Regions from separate parts of the Paeniglutamicibacter antarcticus genome, predicted to be linked through region 1. Evidence: riboswitches for the same ligand, from Rfam matches in the RefSeq annotation. Region 1 holds a riboswitch; each other region holds the start of a gene.
The links. Region 1 has a riboswitch for S-adenosylmethionine ahead of ABEA12_RS10910 (methylenetetrahydrofolate reductase). Riboswitches for the same ligand answer to the same signal wherever they lie in the genome.
Positions count from the first base shown of each region.

Region 2: another riboswitch for S-adenosylmethionine. It lies ahead of ABEA12_RS01630 (ABC transporter substrate-binding protein); the one in region 1 lies ahead of ABEA12_RS10910 (methylenetetrahydrofolate reductase).
Region 3: another riboswitch for S-adenosylmethionine. It lies ahead of ABEA12_RS01650 (OsmC family protein); the one in region 1 lies ahead of ABEA12_RS10910 (methylenetetrahydrofolate reductase).

Region 1 is NZ_BAABLK010000033.1:8,192-11,460, reverse strand. Features, by position in the region: gene metE (5-methyltetrahydropteroyltriglutamate--homocysteine S-methyltransferase) at 1-396, opposite strand, end outside; gene ABEA12_RS10910 (methylenetetrahydrofolate reductase) at 447-1,373, opposite strand; SAM riboswitch class I at 1,479-1,597, opposite strand; gene ABEA12_RS10905 (SDR family NAD(P)-dependent oxidoreductase) at 1,984-2,727, shown strand; gene ABEA12_RS10900 (deoxyguanosinetriphosphate triphosphohydrolase family protein) at 2,823-3,269, shown strand, end outside.
Region 2 is NZ_BAABLK010000006.1:29,994-33,262, forward strand. Features, by position in the region: gene ABEA12_RS01620 (ABC transporter permease) at 1-181, opposite strand, end outside; gene ABEA12_RS01625 (ABC transporter substrate-binding protein) at 189-1,043, opposite strand; gene ABEA12_RS01630 (ABC transporter substrate-binding protein) at 982-1,854, opposite strand; SAM riboswitch class I at 1,959-2,053, opposite strand; gene ABEA12_RS01635 (DUF1345 domain-containing protein) at 2,501-3,112, shown strand; gene ABEA12_RS01640 (LLM class flavin-dependent oxidoreductase) at 3,178-3,269, opposite strand, start outside.
Region 3 is NZ_BAABLK010000006.1:34,639-37,907, reverse strand. Features, by position in the region: gene ABEA12_RS01655 (sodium:solute symporter family protein) at 1-709, opposite strand, end outside; gene ABEA12_RS01650 (OsmC family protein) at 706-1,293, opposite strand; SAM riboswitch class I at 1,298-1,387, opposite strand; SAM riboswitch class I at 1,809-1,905, shown strand; gene ABEA12_RS01645 (acyl-CoA dehydrogenase family protein) at 1,913-3,250, shown strand.

The DNA.
Region 1 (3,269 bases):
CAGGTAGTGGTAGTTGGTATCGAACCACTTGGTCATTTCCAACGGGGCGCGGGACTCGTCGCCGCGGGCCAGGATGAAAGAGGCCGCCGTGTCGATGGTGCCGTTTGTCTCGGCCAGGTCGGCAAAGCGGGTAGGCAGCGCCGAGAGCGCGACCGTGGCATCGAGGACCTGGTCATAGTAGGCGAAGTCCCCGGGAAGCGAGGCGTCGGTGGGGTCGAGCCCGAGCTCGGTGAGCTTTGCGAGGTCGGAGTTCTGCAGCTCGCGAGCCGCAGCATGCAGCGCGGCCTCGTCGGTGCGCTGAGCCCAATGCGATTCGAGGGCCTTCTTGAGTTCGCGGTTCGGCCCGATGCGCGGGTATCCGAGGATGGATACGGCGGGAAAAGTTGGTTTCGGCATGTTTTTTCTCCTGTTTTTGGCGTGCTGAAAGATGGAAAGACGGCGCTGGGTCAGACCGCGGCGCGGATGGCCCAGGTATTGGTGAGATCTGAACGGGTGCGCGGCAGCTCGAGGTGCTCGATCACATCGAGCGAACCGCGGTGGTCGTTGAAGGTGTAAAGGTGCACGCCGGCTGCCCCGTCTCCAAAGGCCCTGCGGGCCAGGTTGACGGCGGCGTCCACGCCGATGCGGTGACGTTCGGCATCCGAGCCGGCGGTTTCCAGTGCGTGGGCCAGAATCGGATCCGGCGCCACCCCGGTCATCTTTGAGAGCCGGTTCAGCCGCGGCAGGGAGTTCAACGGGATGACCCCTGGAATGATCGGGATGCTGACCCCAGCCCTGCGCGAGGCTTGAACAAGGTTGGTGTATTCGCCGGCTTGGAAGTACACCTGGGTGATCGCATAGTTGGCCCCGGAGCGTTCCTTGGCCAGCAGTACTTCCACATCGTGTTCAAAGGACGGGGATTCGGGGTGCCTCATGGGATAGGCGGCAACACCCACACCGAGCCGGCCGCCGGCCAATGCGGCAGTGTGGTCCGCCTCGACCTCGCGGATCAGCTCGATGAGGTAGCGGGCGAAAGGGAACTCCCCGCACCATTGCCCGGGGTCCGCAGGCAGGTCCCCACGCAGTGCCAGCACCCCGCGCACCCCGAGTGAGACGAAATGGCGGATGAGGTTCTGCAGCGAATCGCGGCTCTCCCCGACACAGGTCAGGTGGGCCAGCGGACGCAGCCGGGTGTTTCGGATGAGGTGTTCGATCAGTTCCAGCGAGGCGTTGCGGCGTGCCGGTGAGCCCGAGTAGGTCACCGACACATAATCGGGATCAGTCGTTTCCAGTGCAGCGATGGTGCTAAAGACGCTTTCGGCGGCGTCGCGGTTCACCGGTGGGTACAGCTCGTAGGACAGTGACGGCGGTGCTGCGCTCGATGCAGTGCTCATGTATATATCTCCTCGTCGATACGAGGGAGGCACCAGGGATCACCTCAAAAGCCCCAGGACGCCGGTACGGGTGTCCTGCGACGATGGTGAGTGAACGCCGAAGCGGCTCCATCGCTTCTGGCCTTAGCACCCTCGTCGATGGACGGTCCCTCAACGGGAAGTCCATCGGATGATGGTTGCTGCGGCGTCAACGAGCCAGATCTCTCAGCCGCTCTTGATGGTTGATGCATTCATCTTGTTCCAGACCCGAGGGCTCCTGCAAGGCTCTTTGCCGTCCACCCGTCACGAAGTGCAAAAACACTTCATGTGACTGTTTTCCGTCATGCATGCACCCCGCGCAGGTCACATTGTTAAGTTCGCCAACCAGGCCGGAACACCGTATCCACAAAGGATTTGCCTGTTGAGCGTTACGCTCACGGTTCTTCGTGAAGCCTTTGCGACGCCCCTTCCCCGGGACACGCCCGCCGACGGTTCGTGCATCGCAGTGGCTGCGCATCTGTTTACGGTCCTTTTGCGGCGTGCAGCCTTTGCCCATCAAGGCGTGATTGTATGAATGGGCGGTTCGCTCTTGCGGATCCGCCAATCTCCTTCGATGGGAAGAGGAACCAACATGCAGCTTGGCAACAAGGTAGTAATCGTCACCGGCGGGGCCTCGGGGATCGGGGGCGCGATTTCCCGTGTGCTGGTGGCCCGCGGGGCCAAGGTCGTAGCCGTTGACGTCAACGGCAAAGCCGGCGAAGCGCTCGAGGGCGAACTGGGTTCAAACGTGCAGTTCCTGCTCGGGGATGTCAGTGACAGGACGGTTGCCGAAACGGCCGTCGAACTGGCAAGTGAGAGGTTTGGCGGGCTCGACGGCCTGGTCAACAACGCCCATGCCTCGGCTCAGGCGATGTTCAACGACCTCACCGAGGACCAGTGGGAGCTTTCCTTCAACACCGGTTTCCGTGCCACCCGCCAGTTCATGGCCGCTGCCTACCCGCTGTTGGCCCGCAACGGTGGCGCCGTGGTGAACTTCGGTTCCGGATCGGCCATGGTCGGCCAGGAGACACAGGCCGCGTACGCTTCGGCCAAGGAGGCGATTCGCGGGCTGTCCCGGGTCACCGCCAACGAATGGGCCAAGGACGACATCCGCGTCAACGTCGTCTCCCCGATGGCGCTGACCCCCGGGGTCAAGGCCTGGAGCGAGGCATACCCACAGATGTACCAGGACTCGCTGGCCAAGGTCCCGTTGGGCCGCTTCGGTGATCCCGAGGAAGATGTCGCGCCGATCGTCGCATTCCTGCTCTCCGATGACTCCAGGTACATGACCGGCCAGACGCTCATGGCCGACGGCGGTGCAAACAAGCTCTACTGATCACTTGGGCAGCCACACGGCAGGCATCGGCGTCCGGCTCGGTCAACGCGTCGGCCGGTCGGTGCACCCTGGTCTCCACTAGGCTGGTGCGCATCATGGATATCAGGAACACGACGCACCAAGACGGCGGACGCGCCCGGGCAGTCACAGAGGATTCGCGGCCCGGTGAAGACGAGTTCCGCATCGACATCGAACGCATCCGCTTCTCCCCCTATTTCTCCCGGCTCTCGGCGGTGACCCAGGTGATCCCCCAGGCGGGCGCCGGCACCGTGGTGCACAACAGGCTCACCCACTCGCTGAAGGTCTCCGCGGTCGCCCGCTCCATCGCCATCGGCCTTCGCAATGCCGACGAACCCACCCGCAAGCTCGTCGCGGAGTTGGGCGGTTGCGACCCGGTGGTGGTGCAGGCCGCCGCGGCCGCCCACGACCTGGGCCACCCTCCCTTCGGGCACCTCGGCGAGCAGGAACTGGACCGGGTCGCCCGCCACACCCTGGGTTTGCCCGACGGGTTCGAGGGCAATGCCCAGAGCTTCCGCATCCTC
Region 2 (3,269 bases), on a different contig from region 1:
GGTCGTATCCATACTGGGCCTTCATCGCTGCGATGGTTGCTGGGTCGGCCGCGGCATCAGCCGACAGGAAAATCGTTACGGGGTCATTTGGAAGCAACTGCACGGCCAGGAAGACCAATGTGTAGGCAAGCCAAATGACCAGCAAGGCTTGTCCGATGCGGCGGGCGATGTATGCGGCCATGGGTCAGCTACTTTCCGGTCTTCCAGGCGCCCTGGAAGATCGGGGCGGTTCCGGAGGTGAACTCGACGTGGGCGTCTGAATTGCCGCCGTAGACCTGGACCTCGTCCCAAAGGACCAAGGCCAGTGCCTTCTCACTGACGAGCTGGCGCTGTTCCTCGGCGATGAGTTCGTTGTGCTCCGCTTCGCTGGTCGCTGCGCGTTCCTTGGCAAACAGGGCGTTGAGCTCGGTGTCGGCGTTGAGGGTCTGGGTGTTGTTCTCGGGACCGAAGACCGGTCCAAGTCCCCCGTATGCGAATTGGCGGGTTCCGAAGAACTCGATGTTGGGGTCGATCATTGCGGTGGCAAGGAACGTGTTGTCCGAGGCACGGTTGATGAGCTTGACACCAATTTCACGCCACTGTTGTTCGATGAGCTCGAATGCCGGCTTGATGACCACCGAGTTGTTGGAGCTGGTCACTGTGACCTCCAGCTTCTTGCCATCCTTTTCGCGCACGCCGTCGGCACCAACAACCCAGCCGGCTTCATCGAGGAGCGACTTGGATTTTTCCGGCTCGTAGGCCAGGTCCGCGGAAAGGTCGATGAAACCGGGCGCTGCGTGGTTCAGCACCGAATCTGCCACGACATAGCTCTCGGAGAGGACGGTGTCCTTGATGGACTGCCGATCGATGCCTGCTTGGAGCGCCTGGCGGACTTTGGCATCGGTAAGCTTGCCGCTGCCGATGCGCACCGCGGCCATGTTGGTCGTCAAATCAACGCCTTGGGCTGGCAACACATTGTCCCCGCTGCTCTTGAGCGCCTGCTCATCGACCGGCTGCAGCCCGCGCACCAGGTCGACCTGGCCTGTTCTGTACCGCTCCAGCACGATGGGCAACCTCGGGCAGGTACTTCACCACAAGAGAGTCCAGGTATGCGGCTCCCTGGTTCGCCGCGCTCTCCGGTGCCCACTTGTAGTCCTCGCGCTTGGCGAAGGTGACTTCCTCATCGGTCTTTTCGGATTCGAATACGAAGGGCCCGGATCCGATGATCTTGGCGATCGCAGACTGTCCAGCGTTGTCGAGCTTGAGTGTGTCAGGGGAGACAAGACCGGCTGTTACGGAGGAGGTGGCACGCAGGAAGTTAGCGTCGGGCGCCTTGAGCGTCACCTTGACCTGGTTCTTCCCGATGACCTCTGCGGATTTGTAGGCACCAAAGTCCACGTTCGGTGCGATCTGGGCGGCCTTGACCCCAAGCCCCAAGGCATCCAGGTTCTTCTTGACAGCCTGGGCATTAAGGGCGGTGCCATCGGAGAAGCTGACCCCGTCACGAATCGTGAAGGTGAATTCGGTCTGGTCCTTGTTGGCGGTGAAGTCGGAGGCTATCCAGCCCACGAGCTTGCCCGATTCGGCATCGAAATACGTCAGGCGGTCAAGAAGGCTGTTGAGTACGTTCGCTTTCTCATAGAAGCGTGCGGCCTGTGTCTGCCAGTTGCTGATGGGAGTCACCTCCGCAAAAACGAAGGCTCCGCCCTGCACCGGCTCATTGCCGATGGGACTGTTCGGTGCTGCATTGCCGGCGTCTTGTGTCCCCGATCCGCATGCACTGAGCGCGAGCGTTGCCGCGGCGAGCATCGTCAGGACCTTGACGCCGGTACCGGCGTTGCGACGTCGCTTCGCAGGTGGGTTGGTGTTGCCCATGGTGTTCCCTCTCGGTTAACCCGAGGAATGCCGCCACATGGCTGGTCGTCCGCTTACCGTCATGGGCATGACGGTTCGTAGTGGACCGGCGCAGAGTTTGGCTATCTCCATCGGTCCTGGCGGTAGCACCGGTCCCCAATGACGGGGGTGGTTGCTGCGGCGTCAACGAGCCAGGTCTCTCAGCCGCTCTGGATGGTGTGTTCGGGTGTAGCCTTGCGCCACTGTCGAACCATTCAAGTCTGTTGCAGATTCTTCGATATGACCAACCGAAAGGTCGCTTCCGTGAAACAAACCGACGCATAGCGTCGATTGTGAGGCGTATTCATGTCATAAATCTTTACAAGTCGGACTGTGAAGCGTCAACGTAATCATTCTTGCGTCATGGGCTGGTCATGTTGATAATCCGGTCCTTGTTCGGATTCGGGCTGATCGCCAGAGGCTTGCAAGCTGACAACGCTGCATGACGCCAATCTCGGCGGGTCCATCTGCAGGGCTTTGGCGCTGCGTCCGGATTCGCTCGGAACACCGCCGCTGCACGTGTGCCAACCGAGGTGTGAACCATAATCCGAAACCAGCGTCCAGTTACGGAACGTGGCAAGATCACCTCATGAAAGGCACACGCACACGGCGTGCAAGGCATCGAAGGATGCGCTTGCTGGGAATGCTCGTCGGCGGAATCACCGCCGCCGGATTAGCCGGGGTCCTGGGCCAGTGGAACTACGCGCCGGCCGTTGGATGGACAGCGGCGGCACTGATCTACAACGCATCGGTTTGGCTGACCATTGCATCGATGGGTCACGCACGCACTTGCGACGACGCCCAGGAAGAAGACCCGGGGGTGCAGGTAACCGACCTGTTGATCATCCTGGCCGCCATCGGGTCGCTGGCCGCAGTGGCGTTGGTGATGGCCAGCGGCAGCAACCTGAGCGCATCGGCCAGGTTGCCCCTGGCCCTGTTGGCTTTGACCTGCACCGCAATGTCGTGGTTGATGGTCCATACCCTTTACACGCTGCGTTACGCCAGGATCTACTACGCCGGTGCACCAGGGGGGATCGATTTCAACCAGGACGAGCCGCCGCAGTACACCGACATCGCTTACATGGCCTTCAGCGTGGGCATGACCTACCAGGTCTCGGACACCTCCATCACCACGCGCGAGATGCGTTCGGCGGTCCTGCGTCACAGTTTGCTGGCATTTCTTTTCGGCACCGGCATCCTGGCCACCACCATCAACCTGGTGGTCAGCCTTGCCGCATGAAAGGCCTTGGGAGTGGACACACCATGGTGTGACCACTCCCAAGATTTCATCTGAGCGTCCGCGGCCTAGCTGAGAAGCGCGTTGGAGAACCGGTAGTTCGCCGCACGGTGCGAATCCTCGACCCGGTCGCCCCGGCCAAAGAGCTTGTTGCGCAGCG
Region 3 (3,269 bases), on a different contig from region 1:
TGAAGGTTCCGAACCAAGCGACGATCAGCGAGATGCCGGCGTTGCCCGGATCAAACATCTGGGGGTTGGTTTCGGCGAATTCCCGCAGGCCGAAGAAACCTGGTTTCGCGAAGACCGCGTATGCGCCGACCAAGAGCATTCCCACGAAAACGAGGCAGTTCATGCTCTGGTTGAATGCCACCGAGCGCATCCCGCCGCTCCATAGGAAAGCCAGGAGCAACAGGGCTGTGACGATGACGGCCACATGCAGGCTAAGGCCAGTGAACGCCGTCAGTGCCGAGGCGAAGGCGATCGTGGTGGCCACCGACCACATGGGGAATGTGAAGGCTGTGATGACACCGGAGATTGCCTTGGCAACCCGACCGAAGCGGTCGCCGATGATGCCAGTGACCGTCACGACCAGCTTTTCTCGGAGAGGCTTCACCAACAGCAGGGCAATGAGCAATATCTGTACTGTTTCAGCCACTCCGTACCAAAGAGCTGAAACACCGGTACGGTAGCTCAGCTCCATGATGGCAATGTAGGATGAGCCGGAAAATAACCCGGTAATGCAGAAGGCGACCGTCCATGGACTGAAGGTCCTGCCACCGACGAAGAACCCCTTGGTCTTGCCCACGGCGCTCCGTTGCTGGGCGAGACGCCCTCCGGCGATCAGCAGAATCGTATAGGACAAGGCTAATCCGATGGTCCAGTATCCGGCGGCGCTCATGCGGAGGCCTCTTCATGCGAATTGATGGGGGTTTCCCGCGGCACATAGCCCAATGCGATGTTGCCGGCGTTTTCGGCGGCATGTTCTGTGACCTGGGTGGCAAAGACCCAGTTGATCTCTAAGTTCACTCCAGCGGCACTTACCAAGTTGATGGCGGGACAGCGGCGGTGAACTTGTTTTGTCAGGTCGTGTTTGACCGCGGCATCGTCAAGCTGTGTTTCAAGATGGACCTCCAGCCTGTACGAGTGGAAGAACGGTGAGACGTCTGCCGTCCCGGCGAAGCCGCGGGTGTCTTGGGTTGCTATCGAGTAAGTCTCCAGACGCGTGAATTCGATTCCCATTTCCTTGGCCGCCTGTTCAACGACCACGCTAACGCAACCGTTGAGGGCGCCTGCCATGAATTCCATGGGTGTCGGAGCAGTATCGGTGCCGCCCACGCGAAGCGGCTCATCGATATCGAATGAGAAGCTGCGGATATCGACAGTGGTTCGCATGTTCCCTTGCCAGGAACCCTTGGCGCGGATTCGCTTGTCATGGGAGCTGCCACTCTCGGGCGCTTCGGGGCGAGCTGAAGGGGAAGTCATGTTTTCTCCATCGGACCTGGCGGTAGCACCGGCCTCAAAGAGGTGGTTGCTGCGGCGTCAATGAGCCAGATCTCTCGGCCGCTCGGGATGGGTTACGCCTTCCATCAAAGTCGATGGGAAGCATAGGAGCAAACCCATGGGAATGTGACGAAACCTTCGACAGCACGGAAATATGCCTCTTCCGATCAAATGATCTGTGATGGAATGCAGAAATTTCGATGTTTCGCATTTTTGGCAATTCGACGAGCGGGATCTTGTCGTTGAGCCCGAGCACGAGTGTGCTGATCCGCGTGATCTCGCGGATAGGCGCGCCATCTGCCCATGTCGGTAATTAGCGCCGAATCACTCGGTCCCGCCCCATGCGGCGTCGAAGAACTAGCGGACCCAATGCCGGAGGCCCGCCGGGTCACTGGCCCTCCGGCGGAGCGCAAAAGTGCTTTGCCTTGTGATGCGCGCCTCGATTGTGACGGACGGGGTTGTCTTCGGCGCGAGAATCCATGTAGAAATGTGAACAACAACCATCCTGAGCGACCGAGAGATCTGGCTCCATGACGCCGCAGCAACCCCTCCCCTTAACTGGGCGGTAGGTGCTCACGCCAGAGTCGATGGAGAACGAATTATGGCTGCCGATGCACCTCTGCACACGTTTAATGTTGAAGGCGACCCGGAAATTTTTGGAGCCATCGATCTTGATGCGTTCACCGAAGCCACACCTGCCCGGCACCTGCTCAAGCTGACCCCGGGAGTGCCAGTGGATGGGCACTATGACGAGTTGGCTGCGATCTTCCGTCCGGTCTTCGCCAAGATCGCGGAAGGTGCCAGCGACCGCGACGCCACCCGGACCCTTCCCTTCGAGCAGGTCGGATGGCTGAACCGTGAACGTTTTGGTGCGCTGCGGATACCGGTTAACGACGGTGGATACGGGGCGAGTCTGCGGGACCTGTTCCGCCTGCTCATCGAACTCGGCGAGGCCGACTCCCAGGTGGCCCACCTCTGGCGCTCGCACTTTGGCTTCGTGGAAGCGGTGTTGCAGCTCGAAGACGACTCCATGCGCCATCGATGGATCGAGCGCATCACGGCTGGGCAGATCGTCGGCAACGCCTACACCGAGCGTGGCGGCAACCGGCTCGGTACATTGAACAGCACGATTGCCATGTCCGGGGAGCGGTGGATCCTCAACGGCGATAAATACTATTGCACCGGCACCATCTATGCAGATTGGGTGGCCGTCGCCGTCGCGCACCCAACCCGTGCCGGACGGCAGATTGCCGTGGTTTCCACCCAGCATTCCCGGGTCAAGATCTTTGATGACTGGGACGGTTTCGGGCAGCAGCTTACCGGGACCGGATCGACCACGTTCCAAGACGTTCCGGTGGACACGGTCCTTCCGGAGGAACAACAGATCAACGATCCTGAATCCGCGATATTCCAATTGGTGCTCCTTGCTGTGCAGGCAGGGATCAGCCGCGCGGTGCTTAACGATGTGCGCTCAGCGGTCCAGGCCAGGACCCGGAGCTTCAGCACCGGGACCGGTGTTCCGGTCCGCGAAGAACCCCAGGTGTTGCAGTTGGTTGGTGAGATCTCCGGGACTGCTTTCGCCGTAGATTCGATCGTGTTGGCCGCGGTCGCTGAGGTCGAGGTTGCGTTGGGCGATCCGTCGCTGAGCCCGGCCGAACGGTTCGCCGTATGTGAACTTGCCGCCGACCGTGCCCAAGCCATCGTGCAACCACTGGTCCTATCGGCCGCCACCAAGCTCTTTGACGGCTTGGGTGCTTCAGCCACCTCAAGGCATTGCAACCTGGACCGGCACTGGCGCAACGCCCGTACCGTAGCCACTCACAACCCGGCGATCTACAAGTCGCGCATCATTGGCGACTACGAAGTCAACGGGACCGCGCCTCAACAACTCAACGCCATCGGCGACGTGGGCCCGGGCCCCGGCACGCACCTTTCCTAGCTGGTCCCCGGCCAAAAGC